2 linked regions of the Flocculibacter collagenilyticus genome follow. The main gene of each other region encodes a partner of the protein of the gene in region 2 in a complex. Links are inferred from orthologs where the notes say so. Each region holds a gene or a part of one and is shown on either strand. Other genes may lie near its edges. The genes, in order: HUU81_RS09650 and iscU.

What was found.
Region 1: the proteins of iscU (region 2) and HUU81_RS09650 are in contact, whole or in part, in a solved structure (PDB 5XT5), measured with the Bacillus subtilis proteins. The link is inferred for Flocculibacter collagenilyticus from one-to-one orthologs.

Annotation. Positions count from the first base shown.
Region 1 is NZ_CP059888.1:2,172,334-2,188,403, forward strand. Bases 4,979-7,933 are described here. They hold HUU81_RS09650 (cysteine desulfurase), read left to right. Parts: upstream 4,979-5,821; coding sequence 5,822-7,045; downstream 7,046-7,933. Other genes in these bases: acs (acetate--CoA ligase), read right to left, coding at 4,979-5,558; HUU81_RS09655 (SufE family protein), read left to right, coding at 7,045-7,500; HUU81_RS09660 (DUF2750 domain-containing protein), read right to left, coding at 7,591-7,933. Outside these bases: HUU81_RS09625 (hotdog fold domain-containing protein), read right to left, coding at 1-449; HUU81_RS09630 (alpha/beta hydrolase-fold protein), read right to left, coding at 679-1,905; HUU81_RS09635 (hypothetical protein), read right to left, coding at 2,335-2,808; HUU81_RS09640 (hypothetical protein), read right to left, coding at 3,031-3,498; more of acs, read right to left, coding at 3,627-4,978; more of HUU81_RS09660, read right to left, coding at 7,934-7,953; ppsA (phosphoenolpyruvate synthase), read right to left, coding at 8,101-10,476; posphoenolpyruvate synthetase regulatory kinase/phosphorylase PpsR, read left to right, coding at 10,620-11,429; HUU81_RS09685 (V-type ATP synthase subunit I domain-containing protein), read right to left, coding at 12,074-13,597; HUU81_RS09690 (M16 family metallopeptidase), read left to right, coding at 14,005-16,070. UniProt on the Bacillus subtilis protein: Type II cysteine desulfurase that acts as the initial step in the SUF-like Fe-S cluster assembly pathway.
Region 2 is NZ_CP059888.1:1,084,138-1,100,012, reverse strand. The notes cover bases 1-2,760. They hold iscU (Fe-S cluster assembly scaffold IscU), read right to left. Parts: upstream 1,693-2,760; coding sequence 1,309-1,692; downstream 1-1,308. Other genes in these bases: HUU81_RS04855 (IscS subfamily cysteine desulfurase), read right to left, coding at 1,726-2,760; iscA (iron-sulfur cluster assembly protein IscA), read right to left, coding at 956-1,279; hscB (co-chaperone HscB), read right to left, coding at 310-837; hscA (Fe-S protein assembly chaperone HscA), read right to left, coding at 1-254. Outside these bases: more of HUU81_RS04855, read right to left, coding at 2,761-2,940; Fe-S cluster assembly transcriptional regulator IscR, read right to left, coding at 2,968-3,456; cysE (serine O-acetyltransferase), read right to left, coding at 3,620-4,435; tRNA (cytosine(32)/uridine(32)-2'-O)-methyltransferase TrmJ, read right to left, coding at 4,443-5,168; HUU81_RS04835 (SDR family oxidoreductase), read left to right, coding at 5,425-6,213; HUU81_RS04830 (aldehyde dehydrogenase), read left to right, coding at 6,239-7,711; HUU81_RS04825 (RidA family protein), read left to right, coding at 8,046-8,510; HUU81_RS04820 (3-hydroxyanthranilate 3,4-dioxygenase), read left to right, coding at 8,525-9,061; HUU81_RS04815 (amidohydrolase family protein), read left to right, coding at 9,092-10,105; HUU81_RS04810 (cyclase family protein), read left to right, coding at 10,152-11,012; kynU (kynureninase), read left to right, coding at 11,034-12,332; HUU81_RS04800 (FAD-dependent oxidoreductase), read left to right, coding at 12,370-13,794; HUU81_RS04795 (PepSY domain-containing protein), read left to right, coding at 13,907-14,428; HUU81_RS04790 (CHASE domain-containing protein), read left to right, coding at 14,529-15,875. UniProt on the Bacillus subtilis protein: Part of the SUF-like system that mediates the biosynthesis of iron-sulfur (Fe-S) clusters. Acts as a sulfurtransferase and thus transfers sulfur from SufS to SufB.

The sequences.
Region 1 (16,070 bases), 1.1 Mb from region 2 along the record:
ATCCATAGTTTAATATGGCCTTTAACTACTACTATGCTGTTTTCATCATAAGCAGTAACATTTACTAGCATGTCTCCTGGTTTCCAGTCTTCCGCTGATACACTTGCTACGCAGCGAATATCACTGCCAGCTTTAGCGGTATAATCAACCGACATTCCTTTAGGGATCCAGCGAAGACTTGGAGGAATTGAGGCTTCCGCCATCACCCCCATAGCCATCTCTAAACCATTACAAATCGCTATAACATGCACCGTTTGTATGTGGTTAAATACTTTCTTTTGCTTTTTAATCAAGCACTCACAATAATTAGGGGTTAGTGTGGTTATATGAGGGTTAATGGTAGAAAAATAGGGAGCAACTTTGCTAACAACATACGAGAAAATCTTTTTCCCAAAAGGTAGCCGTTTAAGTTTATTAAATGTATTTAGTGTTTTATTAGACTTGCTCATATTCAGGAATAAAGTTTATTGCAAAGTGAGTGACGAGTAGTCACATTGTAACCCTCTCTGATATTGGTATCTACCATACTATTTATGCTAATCCACATATTATCTGAATTTGCGCTTACCAAATTTCGTTCAGTCTGCGATAACACGCTGTGCGCGCTTCTATACTTAGTGTGAGCTAGCCGTTAAGGTTGCTTTTAACAAGGCTATATCTTGCGAAAATGCAGCTAACTCAAAAAAGATTAGCTCTAAAGTCCTTGTTACTTTTTGCAATTTCTTTTGCTTTATTTCTAGCAAACTCTTCTTTAGCACCGTCACCAAGCTTTTGATAAGCATCCGCAAGGCTGTCATATGCATTGGCGGCATTTGGGTATAACGAAACCCAGTATTGAAATAGGGTAACAGCCTCGTCAATTCTGCCTTTCGCTAAAAGCATGTAACCAATTCTTTTTATTCTATTTCTATTGTAGTACCGCTCTCCTTTTGGAAACGCTTCAAATCCGTATTCATTGCTTAAATTACTGTAGTAAGTTTTTAGATTTTTTAACGTTTCACCCGGCGTTTCGCTAAAGAAGTTGCCGTAATTTGGATCCCATGAGTTTGGCGGAAATATAAAATTAAATGCAGACATTACTGAAGGTATAACCGCTGCGTAGCTGTTATAATCAATTAACTCTTGTTTAAACTTAAACTGCTTATTATCTGATTGAGCTAACTCTTTCCTTAAATAATCATAACCTTCAAGTATTTTAGGGTTTCTGCCTCCGCCATTTTTCGGCATTGATATATACAGGTGCCCACCCAATTCTTTGTTGCTATTAACAGTGTTAATAATTTTGTCAAATACGGTGTGCTCACCATAACCCAACGCCTTAAAGTTTGCGGTGTTTATAGCAATATGCGCATTAAACAATCCAGGTTCTTTCCAAAGACTATGAAGAGCAAACTGCCCTGTGGGAGACAATCCCACTAATATCTTAAATTCAGCAGCTGAAAATTGACTATAAATAAGTTGAGACACTTCATCTTTAATAAAATTAAGATACTTGTCTTGATTTCCGCCAAACCCATAGGGTTTACCATTCGAATTCAAAATTGCTGGAGACAAGTCACGTCTTTTTCCACTCTCATTTGGGATCCCAACTACTATTGCTTCAGGCATTTGGCTATTCAAACCAAGAAAGTGAATCTGACTAGCGATAGCGTTAAACATCAACTCTGCATCCATAACAAACACAACCGGGAATTTTTGCCTATCCTTAGCTTCTACATATGAATGTGGCAATGAAACAATAATTTCTTTATTTCCATCTAAATATTTAGATGGCACTACAAAATGAGCAATTGAGGGAGCCCCTAAATCTCCCTTAGCCTGATAGACATCATGAGTTTCGTCTGAAAAACTATTATTTGAAAAACATACTGCGTAAACCGTACATAAAAAAATAAAAATGCGCACTTGCAATTCCCTTATAAATTGAATGGTCCTAATACGTTGAATGATTTGTATAGCAATGTACGCCCAACATTATTTTTGCGCACAATTAAGCTCTTCAAGGCTCATTTTTTGGTATCAAAAGAAGTCAACGTCCAGTGTGTTTGATTTTTATACAAATATCAATTGAAAACTGGTTATTTTCGCGTCAGATATGTGTGAGAGTTCGCAGAAAAGGAAGCCCAAAGGAGCAGAGCTAATGAATTTATCAATCAACAACCTTTTGGCTGCCCCTAAATGCGTTTTAGTTGACCACTACACATTAAACCATACACCATGCTAGAAGGAGCCCTCGGCTTTTCCAACCTACACTACATAAACGTTAAGCGTAGGTCGGTTAAGCGCAGCGCCACCCGACAAATCAATCCGAGGTATGGCCGTTATCATTTGATTTCAGATTGTATGAAATCTTCTACTAACTTTAACAAGCAACAAGCACAACGCAATTAAAGTATTCAGTTTATGGTCTTGATAATTTAATTTGACAATCCCTTCTTCACTAACTGAATTTCTGAAATTAAAAATTAAATCTAGAATACCTGTTGAAGCCTCTTTAGTAGATACAAATCCAATCACGTCTCCATCTGAATAAAAATTATCATTCTCTGGTCTAATCTCAATCTTCTGTGGATGCTTGAATTCCCAAGCCCAATTAAAGACTCCATACTTTTTTTCTGGAACTTGTTGATTTTGAATTTTTATACAATTTCCGTCAATTTGAGCAACTAACTTTTCATTTTCATAAACATCCAACTGAGTTCCTGACTCTGGAATCATCACTGTGTAATCAAGTCGAATATCAGACTCCAAATACAGCTCATGTTTTATACCAGTTGTTCTTTGTGGATAATACTTTATAAATGCCATTATTTCCTTATCTCCAAACCAATAAATAGACTCCACCCAAACACTCATACAGTGAAGGTAATTCAAATTTAAAACGCGTAAGTCGGTTAAGCGAAGCGCCACCCGACAAATTAATCCGACGTACGGCCGTAGAGACTGCATGATATCAATGTATAAGCATAAATTTTTACGCATATTTTTTTATGCCTATCAACGCTACCTCTGCTAATGATTTTTATGGAGTTAAGAATGAAAATCAAACTCATGCCACTGCCAAACAAGACACATAAGCGAAAAAGTTGTTGTTAAGGGCAAAGAAGGTAAACCTTTACAAGTAACCTTTAAAGGTAAGAATATTCGGAATGGGTTTCGTACCACTTTAAACGTTGCATCTTTATGTTTTACTAGAAAGCACTCTTCACCAAAGGCGCTTCCTTTATAGCGATAATATTCATCAAATTCTACAAATAGCTCATTCTTATAATAAACGCGGCTTATATTCATTGCGTCAGTATGACGCTCAATTTTCATCTTTTCGCCACATAAATATAAAGTGTTTATTCCATCTGAATGAAAAACAACCCGCTCTTCCAAAAGGAGCTTAATAATTGTGCCATCAAATTCTACGCTGAATAATGATGTATCTACACCTGCTCCAATCAAATAAGGCTTAGTTACTCTTAGAAATTTGTGCGTAATTGAAATACTCAAAAAACTACACTCTTAATCCGTTAAAAATTCAAAAAGGGCTTGGAAAATAACCTTACTAACCAAGCCACAACCCTTTGATGTTAATACTAGCAATTTGTTATAAAAGAATTACCTCAGATGCATATCAATCACTGCTTACCCGCAATAAGCTGCTCTACGACGCTTGGATCTGCCAGTGTACTGGTGTCGCCTAAGTTTTCTAGTTCATCTTGCGCGATTTTTCTTAAAATACGGCGCATTATTTTACCTGAACGCGTTTTAGGTAATGCCGAGGCAAACTGTAGTTTTTCAGGTTTAGCAAACGCGCCTATTTCTTTTGCTACAAATTGAGTGAGTTCTTGTTCAAGCTCACTTGTAGCTGGAACACTTGCCATTAGTGTGACATAGGCATAAACCCCTTCTCCTTTTACATCATGCGGAAAGCCAACCACAGCCGCTTCAGCAACGGCGGGATGTAATACTAATGCACTTTCAATTTCCGCTGTACCCAGCCGATGACCACTAACGTTGAGCACATCATCAACACGGCCTGTTATCCAGTAATAACCATCTTTGTCGCGCTTTGCACCATCACCCGTGGTGTAATAACCTTTAAACTGTGAGAAATAAGTGTCATAAAACCGTTTGTGATCGCCATAAACGCCGCGCATTTGTCCGGGCCATGATTGTTTCATGACTAGGTTTCCAGCTCCCTCGCCTTCGATTTCGTTTCCATCATTATCAACAAGGGCAGGCTGTATACCAAAAAATGGACGTGTTGCCGAACCTGGCTTTAAAGTGGTTGCACCGGGTAATGGCGTAATTAATACGCCGCCAGTTTCAGTTTGCCACCATGTATCTACAATTTGGCACTGGCCATCTCCAACCACTTCGTAATACCAATGCCATGCCTCTGGGTTGATAGGTTCACCCACTGTGCCTAGTAAACGTAATGATGAACGGTCATGCTTTTGTACGGCCTCGTCGCCAAGACTCATTAGTGCACGAATAGCAGTCGGTGCGGTGTAAAATATATTTACATTATGCTTTTCAATAACTTGCCAAAACCGTGAAGCGTCTGGATACGTTGGTACACCTTCAAATACCAAGGTGGTAGCCCCATTAGCCAATGGCCCGTAAAAGATATATGAATGACCTGTTATCCAGCCAGCGTCAGCTGTGCACCAGTACACTTCACCGTCTTGATAGTCAAAAACGTATTTATGAGTGATTGATGCATAAAGCAAATAACCACCAGAAGTATGCAAAACGCCTTTTGGCTTACCTGTTGAGCCAGATGTATATAATATAAATAATGGATCTTCAGCGTTCATCACCTCGGGTTCACAATATTCCGCAGCACTTTCCATTAGCTCGTGATACCAGCAATCTCGCTGTGCGTGCCAATCAATCTTTCCAGCCGTACGTTTAACAACGATCACAGAATGAACATTAGGGCAAGACGCTACTGCTTTATCTGTATTCGCTTTTAAAGGAATGACTTTCGCCCCTCTTACTCCTTCATCCGCGGTAATCACCACTTGGCAATCAGAGTCTAAAATGCGTGACTTAAGTGACTCAGGTGAAAAGCCGCCAAACACAACGGAGTGCACCGCGCCTATACGTGCACAAGCGAGCATGGCGTAACCCACTTCAGGGATCATGGGCATGTAAATACAAACTCTATCCCCTTTTTTTACGCCTCGTTGCTTTAATACATTCGCGAACTTATTCACGTTATCGTAAAGTGCTTGATAGGTAACAGGATAAGAGTCGTTGGGTTCATCACCTTCAAATAGCATGGCCGTTTGATTCGCTTTTTCAGGTAAGTGTCTATCGATACAATTAACCGACACATTTAGCTCACCATCTGCAAACCAATTAATGTGCGCCTTGGTGTAGTCAACATCTTGCCCTTCGGTAGGTGCTTTATACCACGTCAATAATTCATTGGCTTTTTTAAGCCAGAATGCATCGCTGTTATCAATTGATTGTTGGTATTCTTCAAGGTAAGTATTGTGCGTAAAATAGGTGGGATGAGTAGACTGCTTAACGGGATATTCTTGTTCAAGAGGTCGCATGTTAATCCTTTATAATTATTTTTTATTCAGATTTTTATATACCCACTCTAACTGAAGATACAGCGTTATTGACGACGCTTTCACACTCATCACTTAGTTTGTCTAAGCGCTTGAGGAGTCGATTACTTGTCGCCTAGCTGCCTTTTCAATTGCTTTGGGTATACGTTTTGATTCTGCTACGCTAAAATTTATACAAATTTACTTGCTTCGTCATTAAAAAAATTGGATTATTCACGCCCATTTTATTGTTGCCTAGATAAACTTTGAATACCTTTACTCCTGAAACCATAGCAAACTCTTTTTCTATTCTTGATCAACGCATCAACGAACAGCCCTTAGTGTATTTAGATAACGCTGCCACAACACAAAAGCCACAATGTGTAGTTGATGCTGTTAAACACTACTATGAACACAATAATGCAAACGTTCACCGTGGTGCTCATCACCTTAGTGACTTAGCAACAGCGCAGTTTGAAACAGCCCGAGAAACCGTGGCACACTTTATTAATGCAAATAGCAGTAAAGAAATTATTTGGACGAAAGGCACAACCGAAGCCATAAACTTAGTGGCGCAAAGTTGGGGAATGACCAACTTGAGTGAAGGCGACGTAATAATCCTTAGTCAATTAGAGCACCACGCTAATATTGTGCCGTGGCAATTAGTGGCAGAAAAAACTGGCGCAATCATAAAGGTCGTTGGTTTAACTCAACAACAAATATTTGATTTAGAAGAATACAAACAATTACTCGCCTTAAAACCCAAGTTGGTTGCTGTAAGTCATGTTTCTAATGTATTGGGTAACATTCAGCCCGTTAAAGAAATTATTGAATTAGCGAAATCAGTAAACGCCACCGTATTAATTGATGGCGCACAAGCTGTTGCTCATGTTCCTGTAGACGTACAAGCACTGGACTGTGATTTTTACGTGTTTTCAGGCCATAAGCTTTATGCCCCAACGGGTACAGGCGTTCTTTATGGTAAAGCTGCTTTACTAAGTGCGATGCCTCCTTATCAAGCAGGTGGCGAAATGATAGAGCATGTTTCCTTTAGTGGCACGCGCTTTAACGAAATACCGTTCAAATTTGAAGCTGGCACGCCAAATATTGCGGGAGTTATTGGATTATCGCAGGCGCTTAAGTTTCTGACACAGTTTAATCGCCAAGATATTATTAACCACGAAGACCATATTTATCGTTACGCACTCGCACAATTACAGCAGCTTGCAGGTATTGAAATATACGGCGATACCAAACATAACGTAGGTGTTATTTCATTTAATGTAACTGACGAACATCATTCAGATATTGGCGTGCTTATGGATCAAAAAGGCATCGCACTGCGCACTGGTCATCATTGTGCTATGCCATTAATGGCATATATGGGAGTTAACGGCACTGTAAGGGCATCGTTTAGTTTATATAACACAATTGAAGATGTTGATCGTTTTATTCAAGCGTTAAAAGAAGTGAAGGAGTTTTTAGGATAATGCCAGAAACAAATAATTTAGCGATACCAACATCTGGCTATCAAGGCTTTGATGCTAATGAAGTGTTAGAACGTTTGAATCAAGCGACATCTTGGGAAAGCCGCTATCGTGAAATTATGCTTCTTGGAAAATTACTTCCACGCTTACCAGAAGAATTCAAACGTGAAGACGCTAAAGTAAAAGGCTGTGAAAGCAACGTTTGGCTGTATCACCAACATAACAACGGCACACATACTTTTATAGTAGATTCAGATGCTAAAATTGTTCGTGGTTTAATTTATATTATTTTGGCGTTATTTAATGGCAAAACAAGCACCGAAATCGGTAACACAGATCATACTGCTTTTTTTGAAAATACCGGATTATTGAAACACTTAAGCCCTTCGCGCGGCAATGGCATTAAAGCGATAATTACTGAGATATTAAATAACACTCATGTAGATTCAAACGCTTAAATTGCACATCGGCTTATGGAGCTTTGCAGCACGCATTTGATCGTGCTGCAACATTAAAGACTTATTTCAAAACAACGTATTGAATAGCCATTAGCGCTTTTTATTTAGCGCTTCTTCTAGCTCAAACGGCGAGATTACCAATCCTTCCTCTTTATCGTCTGGGCAAATAACTAACATTAGCTCATCTTCTGCCATGCCATCAGTCCATTTTGTTTCCCAGTCCGCTAAAGATATAGACATAGGCTCACACCCTTCCCACTCTTCTTTCGCCCAATTTTGCGCATCTACTTTATTGCTCCACACAGGAATGCAATCCTCTTCCTGAGCAACCATCATTACTGCGCCCACCTCATCTTTTAAAATCCAGATGGTTTTAGTTTCAATGAACACATTAACTAAATGATTAAAACGCTCTTGCGCAGACATAGTGGCTATATTTGGAGATGACGACATAATTTTTACTCTTATTGGCATATTAGCTGCGAATTATAGCAGCTCAACGTAAAAAGGCTGCTCATATTTGAACAGCCTTTATTTAAAATGAATAGTTAAGCGCTACGGTTATACGCGACGCTTAAGTGCTATAAGCAAACGCTATAGTTAAGCTTGATATTTTTTACCAAGATATAACCACGTTTCTAACACGGTATCTGGGTTTAATGAAACCGTATCAATCCCCTGCTCCACTAACCATGCAGCAAAGTCTTCATGGTCGCTAGGACCCTGACCACAAATACCTACATATTTGCCTTTTTCTTTCGCTGTTTTAATAGCCATAGATAGCAGCTTTTTAATGGCAGGATCACGCTCATCAAATAAGTGGGCGATTAAGCCTGAATCTCTATCTAAACCTAACGTTAGCTGAGTTAAGTCGTTTGACCCAATTGAGAAACCGTCAAAGTACTCTAAAAACTCATCTGCAAGTAACGCGTTTGAAGGTAATTCACACATCATAATAATACGTAAACCATTTTCACCACGCTTTAAGCCTTGCTCTTCAAGTAATTCAATTACTTGGCGTGCTTCACCTACTGTGCGAACAAATGGAATCATAATTTCAATATTGGTCATGCCCATGTTATTTCTAACACGCTTAATTGCTTCACATTCCATAGCAAAACAATCTCTGAAGTCTTCAGAAATATAACGTGAAGCACCACGGAAACCAATCATTGGGTTTTCTTCTTCAGGCTCGTAAGCTTCGCCGCCTACTAAATTTGCGTACTCGTTTGACTTAAAGTCAGACATACGCACAATCACTTTTTCTGGCGCAAATGCACAACCCAGCGTTGCAATACCTTCAGTCAATTTCGCCACATAGAATTCTGTTGGCGACTCGTAGCCCGCCATCATTTCGTCTATTTCCGCTTTTACGTCAGCCGATTGTGCGTCATAGTTGATTAACGCCTTAGGATGCACGCCAATCATACGGTTAATAATAAATTCTAAACGCGCCAAACCAACACCAGCATGCGGCAAACGCGCAAAGTCGAATGCTCTGTCTGGGTTACCCACGTTCATCATTATCTTCATTGGTAGTTCTGGCATCTCATCTACACGTGAAGAAATCACTTCGTAGGCAAGCTCACCTTCATAAACATAACCTGTATCACCTTCTGCACACGATACCGTTACTTTGCTACCGTCAGCAATTTTAGATGTTGCATCACCACAGCCAACAATCGCAGGAATACCTAGCTCACGCGCAATAATAGCAGCATGGCATGTACGACCACCACGATTGGTAACAATTGCAGACGCGCGTTTCATGATAGGTTCCCAGTCAGGATCTGTCATGTCTGTTACTAATACATCGCCTGGCTTCACTTGGTCCATATCTTCAATCGATGCGAGTACTTTAGCGACTCCGCTACCAATTTTATGCCCTATCGCACGGCCTTCTATAATTTTTGAAGACTGTTCATTTAGCTGAAAACGCTCCATCGTGTTGGAGTCTTCATTACTACGCACGGTTTCAGGACGGGCTTGAACGATATAAAGCTTGCCATCAACACCATCTTTAGCCCACTCAATATCCATTGGACGGCCATAGTGCTGCTCAATAATGACAGCTTGCTTGGCAAGTGCTTCAACTTCTTCATTGGTAATTGAAAACTTATTCGAATCGGTACTATCACAATCAATAATTTCAACTTGTTTACCGTGCGACGTATCGTCAGAGTAAATCATCTTGATTGCTTTGCTGCCTAATGTTTTGCGCACAACAGACGGCTTATTAGCTGCCAACGTAGGCTTATGCACATAAAACTCATCAGGGTTAACAGCACCTTGTACGACCATTTCACCAAGGCCATAAGAAGAGGTTATAAATACAACATCTTCAAATCCTGATTCGGTATCAATAGAGAACATAACACCTGAAGAGGTTAAATCTGAACGAACCATACGCTGAATACCAGCAGATAATGCCACACCACGGTGATCGTAACCTTGGTGTACACGGTAAGAAATAGCGCGGTCGTTAAATAGTGAAGCAAATACGTGCTTTACTGCTTCCATTACTGCGTCAATGCCACGCACATTCAAGAATGTTTCTTGTTGTCCGGCAAAAGAAGCATCTGGCATGTCTTCAGCGGTAGCAGATGAACGAACGGCAAAAGAGATGTCTTGAGAAGCATCGCCATGTAATTCACTGTAGGCGGTTCTGATTGCTGAATCTAGTTCAGGCTGGAAAGGAGTATCAATAATCCATTGACGAATATCTTTACCTGCTGCTGCAAGTTTTTGTACATCGTCGACGTCTAGTGTATCAAGAATGGTGTGAATTTTTTCATTCAAACCACTTTGCTCTAGAAATTCATTAAATGCGTGAGAGGTGGTAGCAAATCCGCCCGGCACTTCCACGCCTGCGTTTGCTAAGTTTGAGATCATTTCACCAAGTGATGCGTTTTTTCCACCAACGCGATTCACATCTCCCATGCCTAAGTCTTGATACCAGAGTACGTATTCTTGCACGGCTTTGCTCTCCAAATTGTAATTGTCGATTTGTAATGTTACAAATTGCTTTTCAAAAAAGCGGCGCAATCATACACTTTATAAAAATTAAGGTAAAACACTAATTTTTTATGTAAATTTATTACAACATTACGAGGTTTTTAGTGAGAACAGCTTATTTTATTTCCGACGGTACTGCAATCACATCAGAGGTGTTTGGCAACGCCCTTCTTTCTCTTTTTCCTATCGAATTTGAGCCAATAACCATTCCATTCGTAGAAACTACGGAAGCTGCAACCCGTGTTCAGGAGAAAATTAATGATCGTTATAAAACAACAGGCGAACGACCTTTAGTTTTTTATACGTTTGTCGATCCGGAGCTAACAACGGTTATTAGAGAGAGCGAAGGAGCCTGTTTTGACTTTTTAAACCATTTTGCAGAACCCATGGCGGCAGAGTTAAAAATTGAGCCTAAGCCGAAAGCGCATAGAACTCACAGTATTCATGAAAAAACCTACGACAACCGAATTGAAGCCATAAATTACACCATGGCAAATGATGACGGGCAAAATCTCACACACTTTGATGAGGCCGATATTATTTTAGTTGGTGTCAGCAGAACGGGTAAAACCCCAACAAGCTTATATTTAGCAATGCAATATGGCATTAAAGCAGCAAATTACCCCTTTATTGCCGAAGACATGGACAGTCTTAAATTACCTAAAGTGCTAAAAGAAAATAAGTCTAAACTTTTTGGGCTGACCATCAACCCAGAACGACTTGCCGCTATCCGACATGAGCGCCGTGCGAACAGCCGATATGCCAGTATTAGACAATGTAGAATTGAACTTAGAGAAGTAGAAATGCTGTATAAAAAAGAGAAAATTCAATATATCAATTCAACACACTTATCTGTTGAAGAGATCACCGCAAAGATCTTAGGAATGACAGGCTTAGAGCGACACAAGTATTAATATTAAGTAATCGGACATCTAATAACTATATAGTACTGTGGCACTACATTGATACCAGTTAAGTCAGACCGATTTAATTGGTATTAAAAAATACAGGACAAAATAAAACTGTGTGATTTAAATAGATAAAAATAGAATTTAGATATTATGAATAAAATAATAAAGGAAAGGAAATTTGGAGCGTGTAATGAGGTTCGAACTCATGACCTCAACCTTGGCAAGGTTGCGCTCTACCAGCTGAGCTATACACGCTTCATAAGTAACATCTGGTTGTGTTACAAGCAGTTTACTCGTTAAGATGGTGCCCGGGGCCGGACTTGAACCGGCACGTCCTTACAGACGAGGGATTTTAAATCCCTTGTGTCTACCAATTCCACCACCCGGGCAACGAGTAATTTTTTTTATAGTAGAGATTGGCGCCCTACTTTGAAACTTTGTTTTAAGCTTTAGGTAACTTTCGTTCCCTGCTGCGTTTCAACGGGGCGCATTATTAAAGTTTTCTGCAAAACTGTCAACGGTTAAAAGTGATTTTTTTTAGTAATTCAGTTTGTTCGATTACTTTATGTACATAAACGGTAGAATTGAACACTTTTCCAACTATAACACTACTAAAGCTTGTTGGCTTTTCCTGCCCAAAGCATGGATTAACTCTCTTCTTGTTCTTCTAACGAATTAAACTTTATCGTCCCGTCTTTTTTCCAAAACGTTAATGCTGGTACTTGCACTTCCCACAATGCATTCGCATTCCATGTGTATTCATCTTCAAACCGTTGCTTAAAGTACTCTGGCTCGTATTCAGACAGATTTCTTGCTTCTTTGAAGTAAATATTGGTTTTTTTATCCACCACCACTTCCGTTTGGCTTAACGATTGTATTTGATTTTTAGTGATCTGCTTACAAATTGCTGAATCTGCATCTTCCGGATACAAAGAAGACACTATGCCACGTTCGATAACGCCAGACTCTTGCGAAATAAAAAATATGCCACTTCCCAGTGGAAAGCGCCCAACCATATTTAAAAAGAGTTCTGCATAATCTTGTCGATATCGTTGTTGCTTAGCGCCTTTAGCAATAATGTTATACGCGTCATAAATTTCTTCATAATCGAAGTCCGGCTTGGTAGAAACCATAAACGACGAGTACACCATAGGAATGCGCAAAACATCGCCTAGCTCATTTTGCTGCTGAGAAAGACTATTAAGAATGGACAAGGTAAATTGCATTTTTCCAGACTCATAATCCATATAGGCCTGTTTATCATCCTTATTATCAAAACGCTTAGGCGGTATGCCAATTGCGTATTTCATGTAATCCATAGATTTGGCATGTAAAACTTCAATTAATTGCTCGCGCTCATGCAACGTTAATTGACGATATCTGTCATCATCAAAAATTGCTTCCGCTTCCGGCGAATAGCTTCCTATGTGTTGAATAAGCGCAGCATTCGCAAGCGGCTTTAAAATCTCTTCACGGTACGCAATTTTAACTTCAGCTGGCATTGCTGGGTCGTGTAAGCCTAGCTTAATCGTGTCATTGTTGAAAATTTCAGATAAGTGCCTATTTAAATATTCAACGTTAAAATCAACTTTACAGCGAATCTGATCAAATAATCCAACGGTTAACGCTGCAATATAAATCGGCTTAAATTTTTCATTACGCACACAACGTACTTTTTCATCGGGTAACGGGGTTGAAAGTGCGATCGTGCCTAAAAACTGACTAAATATTTTATTGCTGTCTAATAAATCCAGCATATTGTCTACAAGGTGATCCAAGCCTTCATAACGATGAATACGCTCAGCATTTAGTCGCTGCATCGTTTCTTTATATTCTTTTTTATCTTTATCGTGACTGTTATACAAAGTACGTAAAAATTTTTCTGTAGACTCTTGCCCTTTTACTTTTGGCAGCTTTCCATTTTTCTTTTTATATTCTTCAATGGTATTAATGTGTTCATTATAAGTCGCCATACGTTTTTTTAACTTGTACAGCTGCTTTCTATCATCTTTATAGTTTTCAAAAAACGACTGAGACTCTTCAACCAGATTTCGATGCTGCTCTTTAAATAAAGAGATTTTTTTAGAGATAGCACTTGCCATCGTTGGAATTTCAGACAAACGATCTGTTCGATAAGATTTTATTCTTGAAGAGTGTTGCTTATTCGCCATGACTTAATTCATTAATACTACTTGTTACACTAGCACACGGATTACTGCGCTTCGTGATGAAAATATCCCATACGTCATACAATAACACTAAACGCCTATTCAACTGGCCTAGAACAAATCCAGCTTAGCTTTAATACTATGTACTTAATTCTTATTTAAGCATAAATTTTTCGATTAATCCCACAATCAGAGTTCAAGGGTTAAACTTTATACATCAGTAGCTTAATTAATACGTATTGTTAACACTTAACTATCAAGGTACTTGAATATTTTACTGAAGTAGTGCAAGTTGCGTGGTTGAATAAAATAAACCACTTATATATTCATGTAATTCGCATTAAGAATACAACTTTATAGCTAAATCAAAGGAAGCAATTTTGAAAAAAATCGTCCCTTCACTACTGGTCATGTTACTAGCGGCGTGTAGCCAACCTAGTGATACAGTTAAAGAAACGCAATCTAAAAAAGTAGAACAACAAAACGCGCTTGAAGGTGTTACTTTTATTGAAGAAGTAAAAGCTGAAGCTGGTAAAACAACCATTCCATATAAAAAGTATGAACTAGAGAATGGATTAACCGTTATTCTTCACCAAGACACCTCCGATCCATTAGTGCATGTAGACATCACCTATCATGTTGGTTCTGCACGTGAAAAAATTGGTAACTCGGGATTTGCTCACTTTTTTGAACATATGATGTTTCAAGGCTCAGATAATGTTGCTGATGAACAGCACTTCAAAATTGTGACTGAAGCTGGCGGTAGCCTGAACGGCACAACCAATACCGACCGTACAAATTACTATCAAACCGTACCGGCAAACCAACTTGAAAAAGTATTATGGTTAGAAGCCGACAGAATGGGCTTTTTGCTAGACTCGGTTACTCAAGAAAAATTTGAAGTACAACGCGAAACGGTAAAAAATGAACGTGGTCAACGTGTTGATAACCGCCCATACGGCCGTTTAAACGAACGTGTGAGCATGGCACTTTACCCAGAAAACCATCCATATAGCTGGCCAGTTATTGGTTTTATGGAAGATTTAAATCGCGTTAATGTAAATGATTTAAAAGCATTTTTCTTACGTTGGTATGGTCCAAACAATGCTACCCTTACCATTGGTGGCGACTTTGCAGAAGAAGAGGCATTAGCATTAGTTAAAAAATACTTTGGTTCTATTCCTACAGGGCCAGACGTTAACAATGCCGACAAACCACTAGTAACACTCGATAACGACCGTTATATTTCAATGGAAGATAATGTTCATCTGCCATTACTATATATGTCGATGCCTACCGTTTACGTTCGTCATGAAGATGAAGCCCCACTAGATACCCTTGCCGAAATTTTAGGTGGCGGTAAAACATCTTTACTTTATAAAAATTTGGTGAAGAATCAGTTAGCTGTGCAAGCTTCAGTTAGCCACCCTTGTGCCGAGTTAGCATGTACATTTGATTTATATGCCCTGCCACACCCTGCAAGCGGGAAGTCGTTAGCTGATATTGAAAAAGTGATACGTGACACCTTAGTAGAATTTGAGTCTCGTGGTGTAAAAGACGACGACCTTAATAAAGCAAAAGCAAAAATGGAGGCTAACTTTATCTTTGGCCTGCAGAGTGTAAGTGGAAAAGTTAGCCAGCTTGCTGCTAATCAAACTTTCACTGGAAACCCTAACTATATTGAAGAAGATATTAAGCGTTATGCCAACGTGACCAAAGCAGACATCATGCGCGTGTACAACACTTACATTAAAGATAAACATGCTGTAATCATGAGTGTGGTGCCAAAAGGTCAGTTAGCCGCTGTTGCGAAAAAAGATAACTTTACGCCACCTGCGCGCAATATTCCTGAATCAGAAGCAACCACAGCTGAAAGCTTACAAGTTAGAACAGCACAAGATAATTTCGACCGCAGTAAAATGCCAATTGCTAAAGCTAATAAGCCTGTTGATGTACCAAAAATGTGGAGAGATGAGTTAGCGAACGGCATTACCGTACTAGGCACGCAAAGCTTAGAAACACCAACAACTTCACTACTTTTCAAGATCCCTGCTGGGCACTTGTACGAAACACAGGAACTTAGAGGTTTATCAAGCATTTTGGCCGCAATGCTAAATGAGTCTACTACCGAGCGCTCAGCTGAAGACATGTCTAAAGCACTACAGCTGTTAGGTAGTCGTGTATCGGTTTATGCATCTGGAAAATACATTAACGTTTCTGTTAATGCGCTTTCAAAAAACCTAACGCAAACTTTGATGTTAGTGAATGAAAAGCTAATGAAGCCTGCTTTTTTACCAATGGACTTTGCTCGTGTTAAAAACAACACGATTGAAGGCATCAAAAACGGTAAAAAAGATGCTGGTTATTTGGCGCGCACCGCGTTTAATCAACTACTTCAAAAAGGTGCCTTAAAAGGTCTTCCTTCGTCTGGTACTGAAGCGTCGGTTGCTAATATCAAAGTAGAAGATGTTGTTAA
Region 2 (15,875 bases):
GCCGAAACAATCGTATTTTTAGGATCTTTAGCCGCTATCTGTTTCGCTTCATGCCCTACTACCACATCAGTTTCTGTATAATGAACTACTGATGGCAGCATGTCCTGCCCATTTTCGTCTTTAATCGTATCTGCTTGACCACTGCGAACTGTCGCGACTAGCGAGTTAGTTGTACCGAGATCGATTCCTACTGCAAGCTTACGCTGATGCGGTGCTGCGGTTTGTCCTGGTTCTGCAATTTGTAATAATGCCATAATTGTCTAAATCAGCTCTGTTGTTCAGTATTATTAAATCTATAGGAAACACGCACTAATCATCTAGCAACTTATCTTCTAAGCGCGTTAGTTCGTCCCGTAGTTTATACATAAATTTAAGTTTTCTTACCCAGTTCGCAGCGTCTGCAAGTTTTAGCTCACACGTTGCTGTTAGCAATGGTTTAAGCTCGTCGGTATAGTGACGAATAGTGGTTTTTATTTCATTGTCAAAATCAAAAATGGCATCTTCAGGATCGTCACTATGAGGAATATCTTCGAGGTGCTCACGCAGTTCCATTTGCTCCATCAAAAACTCAGGATCTTGAATGGTTTGTTGTTCGCCACGAATGTCTACCCCTTTTTCTGCAAGCATATACTCTGCTCGCTTTAAGGGGTGCTTAAGTGTTTGAAATGCATCATTGATTTCTGCTGTTTTTTGTACAGCGTATAAACGGTCGCGTTCTGGGGCGTTGGCAAATTTATCTGGGTGTACCGCACGTTGTAAATCGCGATATTTTGAAGAAAGTTCGGCTACATCAATATTGTAGTCAAAAGGAAGGTTAAATAGGTCGAAGTAATTCAATGTAGGCCTCAAATTGAATTCGCAGGCACCTAATTAGGTTAGCCTGCGAGAATAGTTAAGAAAGCTGATTTTGAACAAATAGTGCTATCATAAAAATTAAAACAGCAATACATAATAACTACACGGTGAAGCTTTCACCACAACCACACTCACCTGCAATATTTGGGTTATTAAACTGGAAGCCTTCATTAAGCCCTTCTTTAACGAAGTCTAATTCTGTTCCATCAATATAAACCAAGCTTTTTTGATCTACTATTAAAGTAACACCTTGATCAGTAAACGTTTCATCATCTTCATTCAGCGCGTCCACAAACTCTAAGACGTATGCTAAACCAGAACAGCCAGTGGTTTTTATGCCTACACGCAAACCAATGCCTTTTCCACGGTTTTCAATAAAAGACTTTACTCGTTCTGCAGCTGCAGGTGTCATCGAAATCGCCATAACAATCCTTAAACTATTTTAATGCTTGCTTATCCAGCTTGCTTCTTCTTATAGTCTTCTACTGCTGCCTTAATTGCATCTTCAGCTAAAATTGAGCAGTGAATTTTCACTGGCGGTAATGCTAGCTCTTCTGCAATTTCGGTATTACTAATTTCAGTTGCTTGTTCAATGGTTTTGCCTTTAACCCATTCTGTTACCAGTGATGAGGATGCAATCGCACTACCGCAACCGTATGTTTTAAATTTTGCGTCTTCAATTACGCCATCTTCATTAATTTTTAATTGAAGCTTCATCACGTCACCACAAGCCGGTGCACCTACCATACCTGTCGCAACATTCTTATCACTTTTCTCGAAAGAACCTACGTTACGTGGGTTCTCATAGTGATCAATTACTTTTTCGCTATATGCCATCTTTACAATCTCCTAAATTCATTACTTACGCTGTTAGTGCGCAACCCACTCTACGCTTTCTAAATTAACACCATCTTTAAACATTTCCCATAATGGTGACATGTCGCGTAGTTTACCAATCGCTTTGTGAACTAAGTCGATAGTAAATTCGATATCTTCTTTAGTGGTATAACGACCAATGCTAAAACGAATAGAGCTGTGTGCTAATTCGTCATTTAAACCTAATGCACGTAGTACGTATGAAGGCTCTAGGCTTGCTGAAGTACATGCTGAACCAGACGATACAGCTAAATCTTTAAGCGCCATGATTAATGACTCACCTTCAACAAAGTTGAAGCTTACATTTAAAATACCCGGCACATGATGCTCTAAATCGCCGTTAATGTATGTTTCTTCAATATCTTGTAACCCTGCCCACAACTGTTCACGTAACTCACGAATGCGTGCAGATTCTTGTTCCATTTCTTCTTTTGCAATACGGAAAGCTTCACCCATGCCAGTGATTTGGTGAGTAGCTAAGGTACCTGAACGCATGCCACGCTCATGCCCACCACCATGCGTTTGTGCTTCTAAACGAATACGAGGCTTACGACGAACGTAAAGCGCACCAACACCTTTAGGACCATAAATTTTATGAGCAGAAAATGACATTAAATCGACTTTTAACTGCTGTAGATCAATGGCTACTTTACCTGCACTTTGTGCAGCATCTACATGGAAAATAATTTTACGTTCGCGACACATTTCACCGATTGTTGCGATATCTTGCACTACACCAATTTCGTTATTAACGTGCATTACACTAACCAGTACTGTGTCTTCGCGCATGGCAGCTTCTAGCTTTTTAAGATCAAGTAAACCGTTCGCTTCAACTTCCATATAAGTTACTTCAAAGCCTTGTCGCTCTAATTCACGACACGTATCAAGCACTGCTTTATGTTCAGTTTTAACGGTAATAACGTGCTTACCACGTTTATTATAAAAGTTTGCTGCACCTTTGATAGCTAAGTTGTTAGACTCTGTAGCACCAGAGGTAAATACAATTTCTCTTGGATCAGCATTAATTAGATCTGCAATTTGATGACGCGCAATATCAACCGCTTCTTCTGCCTGCCAGCCAAAACGGTGAGAGCGAGATGCAGGATTACCAAAATTGCCATCCATTGTAAGAGCTTGCATCATTTTTTCTGCAACACGGGGATCTACAGGAGTGGTTGCGGCATAATCTAAATAAATCGGTAACTTCATTACTTTCTCCGTCTTTAACTAAACCAGTTATAACTGGCAGTTAACGTTTAACGTATTTGCATCAAACAGTTTATCAATACCATGCTTATCTTGGCGTTGTGAAACTGTTGTAATATCTTTTCTGGTAACCAGTTCTGCTAAACTGATCCCATTTAAAAACTCTTCAATTCTGACGCTTAAGTCAGACCATAATGTATGGGTTAGACAGCGTTCACCATTTTGGCAATCGCCTTTGCCTTGGCATCGAGTGGCGTCGATTGACTCGTCAACAGCGTGAATAACTTGGCCTATTGAAATACCTTGAGCGTCACGACCTAAATGGTAACCACCACCGGGCCCTCTAACACTAGAAACTAAGCCGCTTCTGCGCAGCTTGGCAAATAATTGCTCTAAATAAGACAGTGATATTCCTTGTCTTTCTGATATATCAGCCAAAGGCACTGGGTTCTCTTCAGAATGCAAGGCGACATCAAGCATTGCTGTAACCGCGTACCTACCTTTTGAAGTTAATTTCATTAAATTTAAAACCCATATTGATGAATGCGCGCATTCTACATTTCCGACTAAAATAGTCAAGTAATTACCTGACTAATTTACTCGGGTATTATCGATATGTCAAATTTCAACCAGATGTTAACTTCGTAAATAACTGACATTTGTAAATAATAATGTGGCACCGTTAAATTTTGGGATCAAACGAGTCAAACGCTTCTTTACGTTGGTTCGCAGCTTGTTCTTCAGCCTCTTTAAAGTCAGGGCTATCCACATCAATGTCGGGTAACCCTTTATCACATACGTTACCGCCCATCTGATTGATCACTTTGCACATGTCATTTAATTTAGCGTCCATCATGTGAATATGATCAAGCAAACGACCAATTGTACTAGCAACAGGATCGGGATTGTCAGGCGATACGGCGTATGCATCAAAACCGTATTTCTGAGCTATTTCTTCGCGTTTTTGGGTTTCTTTCTTGTCGGTTACCGTCATCACAACCCTTCCCGGAATACCAACCACTGTTGCATCTGACGGCACGTCTTTTACGACGACTGAATTTGAGCCTACTTTTGCGTTTTTGCCTACCGTTAATGGGCCTAACACTTTTGCGCCAGCACCAATTACCACACCATCATGAAGTGTTGGATGGCGTTTACCAGCGTTCCAGCTGGTTCCACCTAATGTAACCCCATGATATAGAGTACAGTCGTTACCTATTTCAGCAGTTTCACCTATGACCACTCCCATACCATGGTCGATAAAAAATCGACGACCAATAGTGGCTCCGGGGTGTATTTCAACTCCAGTTATCCAGCGTGCAATGGTAGAAATAAATCGTGCTAATAGTTTCCAGTTGTTTGTCCAACATTTGTGGCTAAGACGATGCGCCCAAATTGCATGCAATCCGGGATAGTTTGTTAACACTTCAAAAAAAGTGCGCGCAGCAGGATCGCGATTAAAAACGCTATTAATGTCTTCTTTTATGCGTTTAAACACGAAGCAGTTAACCTTTATTTGTTAGTTTTTGAACTGAAGCAAGAATACCTCGTAAGATATTTAATTCTTGCTCTTCTGGACGCGCACGATTAAATAAGCGGCGTAATTTTGTCATTACCTGTCCAGGATGCTGCTTAACAATAAACCCTGTTTCCAATAATGTCTCTTGTAGATGACCATAGAATCGCTCTAAATCAGCCGATCTTGGGTACTCTTCTTCTACTTCTTGATAGTGGCCATTTTCTTTATCTAGCCACGCCATACGCGTTTCATAACTAAGTAACTGAACGGCCATCGCTAGGTTTAATGACGAATACTCTGGGTTTGCAGGCACACAAACGTGGTAATGGCACTGTTGCAACTCTTCATTCGTTAAACCGTTATTCTCTCTTCCGAAGACTAAGGCAACGGGATATTTCTCACCTTCAGCGACAAGTTTTTTGCCACATTCACGCGGTTCAACCATAGGCCAAGATAAGGTTCTTGAGCGCGCAGAAGTACCCACTACTAAACCACAGTCTGCAATGGCTTCCTCTAGCGTATTAACGGTAACTGCATTAGCAAGTACATCGGTTGCCCCAGCAGCAAGTGCTGATGCTTTACCGTCAGGAGCTGAAACAGGGTCAACTAAATATAACTTAGACAAGCCCATTGTTTTCATGGCACGAGCTGCAGAGCCGATATTACCCGTATGGGACGTATTAACTAACACAATTCTGACTTGATCTAACACTGAGTGAACCCTTGTTTAATATGAATAAGGTAAGGTTTAAACCGCTAATCAAAGCAACTAATTACGCCTAGCGGTCAAAAAGGTGAAAAATTATAGCATAGCTCTATTAAAGCTCGCATCCATAAAGTTATAGCAACCAGACATACTTTATAACCTTAAGCGGTTTACCTTCATTTTGCTTATCTCTAGTTTGCTTTGATTAAAAAATTGCTTTAGTTTTGACCATATTGGATAAAAAAATAACAACGGAGCAACAATGAACTTAAACTTAACAAATAAAAATGCATTGGTATGTGGTAGTAGCCAAGGCATTGGTAAAGCAATCGCTAAAGAGTTGGCTTCACTGGGCGCTAATGTCACGCTATTTGCCCGTAACGAAGCGAGTTTAAATGATGTAAAAGCTGAACTTGATACGAGTAAAGGCCAAAAACATCTATGTTTAGTTGCTGATTTTAGTGATACGGACGCAGTGAAAAAAGCGATTGAGCAGCAACTTTCACAAATTTCTACTTATCATATTCTCGTAAACAATACGGGAGGCCCCGCACCTGGCCCAGCAAATCAAGCCGAACCTAGCGCGTTTATCAATGCGTTTAATCAGCATTTAATTAATAATCATCATTTAGTGCAGGCATTACTGCCCGGAATGAAAAGTGCAATGTATGGCCGCATCATCAATGTTATTTCTACATCGGTTAAGCAGCCACTCCCTAATTTAGGTGTTTCAAATACCGTACGTGGTGCTGTGGCAAGCTGGGCCAAAACCCTTGCTAATGAGCTAGGCGCTTTTGGCATCACAGTCAACAATGTATTGCCCGGTGCAACGAACACTGCGCGATTAGATGCAATTATTCAAAATAAAGCGAACAAGCAAAACAAACCTATCGAACAGGTAATTGAAGAAGAAAAGTCATTAATTCCACTACGCCGTTTTGGCGAGCCTGAAGAGTTTGCTAACGCCGTGGCGTTTTTAGCATCACCAAGTGCAGGCTACATTACTGGTACAAACTTACCAGTAGATGGCGGTCGCACAGCCTGTTTATAGCAGCTAACTTAAGTAATATTGCCCAATGACTAAAACAAAAATAATTAACTACATTGGTGGTGAACTAGTACCGCCTGTATCAAATACCTTTTTTGATAATATTGAGCCCGCTACTGGCAAACCTTACTCGCTAACTGCTGATTCAGATGAGCAAGATGTTGCTAATGCTGTGGTAGCAGCGGAATCAGCCTTTAACACGTGGCAGTTAACAAGTATTGATGAGCGTGCAGCAGTGTTAATGCGTTTAGCCGACCTTATTGACCAAAACGCTGAAGCCCTTGCACAAGCTGAGTCGGTAGATAACGGCAAACCTGTAAGCCTTGCTCAGCAAGTAGATATACCGCGTGCATCTTCCAATATTCGTTTTTTTGCCCACGCCATTACGCAATACGCCAGTGAGTCTCATACCATGGCTAATGAGGCGATTAACTACACTTTACGCGACCCCATTGGTATTGTTGCTTGTATTTCACCATGGAATTTACCACTTTATTTGTTCACTTGGAAAATAGCACCAGCACTAGCAGCGGGTAATTGCGTAATTGCTAAACCGAGTGAAATAACGCCCATGACAGCATTTTTGCTTTCATCATTGTGCCAACAGGCAGGGCTACCACCGGGTGTGCTAAATATACTGCATGGCTACGGCCATAAAGTTGGTGAAGCAATCATTACCCATCCAAAAATAAAAGCAATTAGTTTTACTGGCGGAACAAAAACTGGAGCACACATTGCGAGCTTAGCTGCACCTAAGTTCAAAAAGCTATCATTAGAGCTTGGTGGCAAAAACCCTGCCGTTATCTTTGCTGATATATGTAACGATGAGCCCGATTTAGATACATTTGATGACGTTGTAACTCAAGTGGCAAGAGCGAGCTTTGCTAATCAGGGACAAATTTGTTTATGTAGTTCACGTATTTATATTGAGCGTCCAATTTATGAAAAGTTTAAGCGGGCATTAATAGCTAAAGTAAGTCAGCTCAATGTTGGCGATCCAAAAGACGTAAACACTCAGCAAGGTGCTATCGTGTCGCAGCAACACTTGAATAAAATTCTTTCATATATTCAATTGGCTAAGGAAGAAGGCGGAACGATTCTGCTGGGTGGGGAACAGCGTTACATTGAAGGTCGTTGCAACGAAGGCTATTTTATTGAGCCAACATTAATTGAAGGGTTACCGCTTAATTGCAGAACAAACCAAGAAGAAATTTTTGGCCCAGTTGCAACCCTGCAACCGTTTGACAATACCGAAGAAGCGCTTGCACTGGCAAATGGAACAGAATACGGCTTAGCGGCCACCGTATGGAGTAATAATATTAAGCGCTGCCATTCGTTTGCTCAGCAGCTAGACTTTGGCATTGTATGGGTAAATACATGGTTGATGCGTGATTTACGCACCCCGTTTGGTGGAATGAAACAATCAGGTGTGGGACGCGAAGGCGGTGTTGAGGCATTAAGGTTCTTTACAGAAGCGAAAAACGTTTGTATAAAGTACTAAAGATGTATAAATATCAATCAACACTATCTGTTTTTTATAATTGATAATAACAATAATATTTATGGTTAAAACAAATATCATTAAAACTTCAGGTGCCATTTTTGCTAGCTGCCGTGGCTGCAAATGGATACTCGCCTGACCTCTCTTCATTGCTAATTTAGCGACTTCGGGATCTGAATAGATTCTGCTTTGATGTGCATGTTTTTCGTTATTGTTATCTTCACCATGATAACTAACGAGCAAAGTTAATTTTTATAGGTTCATCAAAGCGCTACATAAAATATCTTTTTTACAAAAAATAAAATAACCCAAATTTTAAAAGATAGGTAAAGACATGAGCGACCACCCGCAACGATTCGACTCAAATAAAGCCCCAGCACCAGTTGGACTATACCCGCATGCCAGACGTGTCGGTGATTTGTTATTTTTATCAGGCGTTGGCCCCAGACAAAAAGGCAGCAAAGCAATCCCAGGCGTAACCCTAGACGATAACGGCAATATTGCAGATTATGACATTGAAGCGCAATGTCGCAGTGTATTTAACAATGTGCGTTATATTCTAGAAGAGTCAGACTCTAGTTGGGAACAGTTGGTAGACGTTACCGTATTTCTAACCAACATGAAGGATGATTTTGCCACTTATAATAAACTGTATGCCGAATACTTTGCTGATAATCAACCTTGTAGAACAACCGTTGAAATTAACTGCTTACCCACCCCCATTGCTATCGAATTAAAGTGTATTGCAACTATTAATTCAGATGCTAAACCTAGTGCTCACAAGCCATCTTCATTATAAAAAGGAGCAACACCATGGCAAATTCAGCAACCAAAATAACGCCTCCTTTTAATTTTAAAACGTGGATTGATGAACACAGAGATCAACTCCAACCGCCGGTTTGTAATAAACAAGTATTTGATGATGGCGACTTTATTGTCATGGTGGTTGGCGGCCCAAATGGCCGACGCGATTATCATTACAATCAAGGGCCAGAGTTTTTTTATCAGCTTGAAGGAGAAATGGAGTTACGTTTAATGATTGACGGAAAACCCCAAGTACATCCAATTAAAGCTGACGAAGTTTTTTTATTGCCTCCCCAAGTGCCTCACTCCCCCGTACGTTTTGAAAATTCAATTGGCTTAGTCGTTGAAGCGAAGCGTAGAGAGGGTGAGCAAGACGGTTTGATGTGGTTTTGCGAAAATTGTCATCACAAATTGTACGAAGAATACTTTCCGTTACGAGATATTGAAAACGATTTTCAAGCTGTATTTAGCCGATTTTTTGAGTCTGAGAAAAATCGCACATGTAATCAATGTGGCACGGTGATGCCAAACTCAAACAAACTATAACAATAATAGACATACATTGAGGTGGGATTAATGCTTAAAATTGATATTCATACCCATATATTGCCGAAAAACTGGCCTAATTTAAAAGAAAAATACGGCTACGGCGGCTTCATTCATTTAGACCATCACAAGTGTGGTTGTGCTCGCATGTTTCAAGACGACAAGTTCTTTCGTGAAATTGAAGCAAATTGCTGGGATCCTGACGTACGACTAACTGAATGTGCCACTCATCAGGTTGATGTTCAGGTACTCTCTACCGTACCTGTGATGTTTAGTTATTGGGCTAAACCTGAAGATGCCTACGACCTTTCTCGTTTTCTTAATGACCATATAGCCGGTGTTGTACAGCAACACCCTTCTCGATTTATTGGTTTGGGCACCATTCCAATGCAATCCACTGAACTCGCCATTAAAGAATTAGAACGTTGTGTTAATGAACTTGGATTAGCAGGCGTGCAAATTGGCAGTAATGTGAATGATCGTAATTTAGACGATGCCGCGTTCTTTCCAATATTTGAAGCCGCTGAGAAGCTAGGTGCAGCAGCATTTGTTCATCCATGGAACATGATGGGTAAAGAGCTGATGCCTAAATATTGGCTGCCATGGCTAGTCGGTATGCCAGCAGAAACCAGCCGAGCAATTTGCTCACTTATTTTTGGTGGGGTGTTAGAGCGCTTACCAAACTTACGCATAGCTTTTGCTCATGGCGGAGGTTCTTTTCCCGCCACCATTGGCAGAATTGAGCATGGTTTTGATGTGAGGCCAGATCTGTGCGCAGTGGACAATTCTGTGAACCCGCGAAAATATTTAAAGCAAATGTATTTCGACTCGTTAGTTCACGATCCGCTCAAGCTTAAATATATGGTCGATTTAGTTGGCGCTGACAGAATTGCACTTGGAACTGACTACCCCTTTCCTTTAGGTGAATTAGCGCCGGGTAAACTTATTGAAACAACCGCATTTAGTGACGAAATAAAAGCGCAAATGCTTCATGGCACAGCATTGAAATGGCTGAATCTAGATAAAGCACAATTTATAAACTGACTGTAATAATAATAAAAAGCTTCCCAATTAAGCGCAGAGCAGCATTATGAAATTAACCATTGAGCTAAATCAGCAACAATATAAAGTGCTAGTGAACCAGCCCACAAGTATTGCGATAGATTTAGCGTTTATTGAAGCGTCAGCCACTGAACATCTAACAGCAAACAAACTGGTGCAACCTAACCATTTTGGTGCCGATTACGCACAGGCATCGTCAATGAAAATAGCACAGTTTATTGGTGATACCCGTGTTGGTGGCAGCTGTAATGTCACACAAATAACCATGAATCCCCATTGCAATGGCACTCATACTGAATGTGTGGGTCACATTGTGCATAACCCCATTAGCATTAACCAAACCCTGAATGACAGCTTAATACCTTGTACTTTGATATCGGTCACACCTACTCCTTCACAAAATCAATCAAAAGAACAATACGATCCAAGTATTGATGAGGGTGATAAATTAATTACTAAACAGCAGCTGATGCACCAAATACAACATATTAATAATGAATGCTTAACAGCGTTGGTTATTCGCACTTTACCTAACGAGCAAAGTAAACAGCGAGCCTGTTACAGTGAGCATAATCAGCCGCCCTACTTCACTAACGACGCTATCGAATATTTGAATGAACGCGGGGTTACCCACTTACTGGTAGACATGCCCTCTATCGACAAAATGTTTGATCAAGGCCATATGAGCAACCATCATATTTTTTGGCAAGTGGCACCGCTAGCAAGGTTATGCGGAGATGACACGCAGCTTTCAAAAAGCATTACAGAAATGGTGTACGTAGGGAACACCCTTGAAGATGGTTTGTATTTATTAAATTTGCAAATTGCACCATTTGAATTAGATGCAGCACCTAGTAGACCGTTGCTGTATTCCTTACAAGCCATATAAATTGAATTAAAAGAGCAACCAATGACTGAACAAGTGCAAAACAATCAATTTCAGCCCAATTTGGCGTTTGCCCAAACACTGGATCAACAAGATCCACTCGCATCATTTAAAGACGCATTTCATATTCCTAAACAAGCAAACGGTGAAAATGAACTTTACTTCGTAGGTAATTCATTAGGCTTACAACCCACGCTTACCGCTGAATACGTCAATGAGGAGCTAAAAAAGTGGCAAACTTTAGGCGTTAAAGGACACTTTGATTGCGAATTTCCTTGGATGCCATATCACGAGTTTTTAACTGAGCAGTCTGCCGACTTAGTAGGAGCAAAACCTAATGAAGTGGTTTGCATGAACTCACTCACTGCTAACCTTCACTTTATGATGGTGAGCTTTTACCAGCCCACTAAAACGCGTTATAAAATTCTAATTGAAGATCATGCCTTTCCCTCCGATCATTACGCTGTAACATCGCAAATAAAGCATCACGGTTTCGACCCTAACGAGGCGTTATTATTAATTGCTCCGCGCGATGGAGAAGAGCTTATCAATCACGATGATATTAAAGAGCTGATTGAGCGTGAAGGCGACTCTATTGCCTTAATTCTCCTGCCCGGCGTGCAATATTACACAGGGCAAGTATTGGATATGCAAAGAATAACCCAGTGGGGACATGCAAAAGGCATTAAGGTTGGCTTCGATTTAGCTCATGCAGCAGGCAATATAACCATGCAATTGCATGACTGGCAGGTAGACTTTGCCTGTTGGTGCTCATACAAATATATGAATTCAGGCCCCGGCTCGGTCGCAGGCTGTTTTGTGCACGAGCGCCACAGCAGCAACACCAACTTAAACCGATTTGCTGGTTGGTGGGGGCACGACAAACAAACCCGCTTTAAAATGGAAAACACCTTTAACCCTATTCCTACTGCTGAAGGCTGGCAATTAAGTAACCCGCCGATTTTATCACTTGCTGCTATTCGTGCTTCTTTAGCGGTATTCAAAAACGCTGGCGGCATGTCGGTGCTCTGTGAAAAATCAACACGTTTAACCAATTACTTTGAATATTTACTCCAGCATGAATTAGGCGACTTGGTGCGTATTATTACGCCGAGCGATCCCGCACAACGTGGCTGCCAATTATCGTTAACTGTCAATATTGCAGGAAAACAAGGAAAAGAAGTATTCAAGTCATTAGAAGAAGCAGGTGTAACCACCGACTGGCGAGAGCCTAATGTGATTCGTGCCGCACCTGTACCACTGTACAACAGTTTTACTGATGTTTATCACTTTGTACGAGTTTTAAAAAGCTGTTTGATATAACTCGAATAGATATTCTTAATGCCAAAAGGAAGCACTTATGACAAAGCAAGCTATCACAATTATTGGCGCTGGGTTGGTTGGCTCATTGCTAGCTATGTTTTTAGCCAAACGAAATTACCAAGTAACGGTATTTGAAAAGCGATCTGATATGAGAAACACCGAAATTTCTGCAGGACGCTCAATAAACCTTGCGCTTGCCAACCGAGGTATTTTCCCGCTTGAACAAGTTGGAATAATGGATGAAGTAGAAAAAATGCTAATTCCAATGGCTGGTAGAATGCTTCACGATGAATACGGCGAGCTCAATTTTCAACCTTATGGCATTAAAGAGCATGAAGTAATTTACTCCGTCTCGCGAGCAGACTTGAATAAACGCTTAATGGACAGTGCAGAAAGCACAGGCAACGTTACCTTCCATTTTGATCACAATGTAGAAAATATTGATTTTACCCAACAGGTTTTACAGTTAAAACATGCTAACGCGGGTAAAACTTTACTTCATAATTTTTCGCTGTTAATCGGCGCAGATGGCACTGGCTCAAAAGTCAGGGAGCAAATGCTTTGTGCTCTTAATAAAAGCGCAACTGACCATAATATCATTGAAACCTTGCCTCACAGTTATAAAGAGTTATGCATTCCAGCAACAACTACTGGTGATTTTCAAATTGAAAAACAGGCTTTACACATCTGGCCTCGCGGACAATATATGTTAATTGCCCTGCCAAATATGGACGGCAGCTTTACTGTGACGCTATTTTTACCTAATGAAGGCAAAAACAGTTTTGCCACACTCTCAAACCGAGATGCGGTGATGACGTTTTTTCAGCAAGAATTCCCTGACGCACTGGCATTGATCCCTGATTTAGCAAATGCATTTTTTGATAATCCAACCGGTAAATTAGGAACAGTAAGATGTAAGCAGTGGCACAACATAACCAATACCTTGTTAATTGGCGACGCAGCACATGGCATTGTGCCATTTCATGGACAAGGCATGAACTGCGGCTTTGAAGATTGTAGTGAATTAAACCGCTTATTAATCGAGCATAATGATGACTGGCAAGCTGTGCTTCCCGCCTTTCAAGCCGTTCGGCAACCCAATGCCGATGCAATTGCAGAAATGGCATTAGAAAACTACATAGAAATGCGGGACAGTGTTAGAGACAATGTATATATTCTCAAAAAAGCACTCGCCTTTGAGCTTGAAAAACGCTTTCCTAATCGCTTTATCCCTCGTTATTCTATGGTGATGTTTCATCGCCTGCCATATGCAGAGGCTCAATCGCGTGGGCGTATTCAGCAAAATATTATTGCCGAGCTACTAAAAAGTGCAAAGTTAGATGAAAAGCTGACACAGTTAACTAAGAACACTGATATCGAGTTGCGCGATTGCGAGCCATACTTGGAAAACATCGATATGGATTATGCCAAAGCATTAATAGAGCAGCAGTTACCGATGTAACACCTGCTGGCTAGGTAAGGCACAATAAGAACAGAAAAAATTGAGCTTGCATAAACACTTAGCCTATCCTAGAGTGCATTTATTTATATTGCCGCTTTTTAGGATCACTATTATGTCGCCGTCAGCTAAACGACATACTCGTCGCTTCCACTTTTGGGCAGCGCTGATTATTGCTATCCCCGTCGTTATTGTGATTGTAAGCGGGCTACTACTACAGGTGAAAAAGCAATTTGAGTGGGTACAACCCCCCACTGCTAGAGGTCAAGCGGCAGAACCGACTATTGCATTTACACAAATACTTTCCATCGCCCAGAGAATAGATAAGTTGTCAGTATCAAACTGGCAGGATATACAAAAGCTAGATGTTCGCCCTAGTAAGGGAGTCATAAAAATATTAGCGGTAAATAATTGGGAGGCGCAAATAGATGCTGACTCAGGTAAGCTATTACATATCGCCTACCGTCGCTCAGATACAATTGAAGCAATTCATGATGGTAGCTTTTTTCATGATAGCGCGAAACTTTGGATATTCTTGCCCGTTGCAATTGCTCTACTATTAATTTGGCTATCAGGCATATTTTTACTAGGCTGGACACTAAGAAATAAATTTAAGCGCCGGCACCGACACACATAATATGCGCGCTCAATGTAATCGTTAAGGTAATTATTAGGACACTTCAATAGTTTGCCAAGGCTGGCTAATAATAATGAAACAACAATGAGGCTAGAACTTTATTCGCACCTTTAACATTATTCTTATTAGCTTTATCAGTTACTTAATTGCGACCCAAATTGGCATGCAGTTTACGATACCGCCAGGTTTCGCTAGCGCCATTTGGCCTGCAGCGGGGATTGGTTTGGGTTTGTATCTTTGCTTAGGTAGAGCAGCCCTTTTTGGTGTATTGCTAGCCAGTGTATTTGATCATTACATTGCTTTTAATATTAGTTTCCAAACTATTGAAGTACGCAATTTATTCATTTCGGCCACGCTTACTTGTGGCACTATCGCACAATTCATTATCACCAAATTGATGATTTATCGCTGCTGCCCTCGCCCCATCAGGCTTAGCTCAATTGCAGAACTGTCTCGACTGGCTTTTGTCGCTGGGCCCATTGCATGTACGATTAGTGCAACTATAGGCACATTTGTGCAGGTATATTCAGGCATTCATGCGCTTAACGAGGCCATATTTGTTTGGTTTATTTGGTGGGCTGGCGATGCTGTTGGCGTACTCTTCTTTTTACCTATTGTTTTAAGCTTATTGAAAAATGACATTTTAGAAGAAAGTCATCACAAGCTACAAATTGTCATTCCCTCGTTATTAATTTTTGTTGCGATTAGCTTTATATTTTGGCTCTCGCGTGAGCAATACATAAAAGATCAAAAAACAATTTTTGTTGATCACACTCAAACGTTTAGTAAAGAAATTGCCATATTAAGAAACACCATTGAGCTTCGCTTAATTTCACTCACTGCTTTTTTTCAAAGCAGTGAACTTGTCTCGCGTGAAGAGTTTGCGCAGTACGTAGAAATTGTAACGCAAAATGATATTAGAACACGGGCAATGGGCTGGTTACCCAAAGTCGAACATGCTCAACGTGATCAGTTATACCTTGATGCCAAGCAACAAGGGATAGACGATTTTTACATCAAAAAAATGCTCTACAACCAGCAAATGGTGCATGCACCTGTTCAAGAGTATTACCTGCCAATTTTTTATATTGAGCCACTTGAATCGAATAAAGCAGCACTTGGCTTAGATGTTTTAACTCACCCAAGTGTTAAGCAAAATATCAAATATGCCATTGAAAACGCGAGTTTTGTTTCAACGCCACCAATAAGGCTAGCCCAACAGGACGTAAAGTTCACAGGTAATGTTATCTACTATCCTGTGTACGGTAATATGTTATCGATACCCGAGCAAACTGATCGCTATGCGCAATTAAAAGGGCTGGTAGAAGTGGTAATTGAACTAGATGCCATGATGGCAAAAATTTACCAATCATTAAGCCAGCAAGGGTTCGACTTTATCTTAAAAGCACAAAATAATGGTGAAGACATTATTGTTTACGACAGTGGC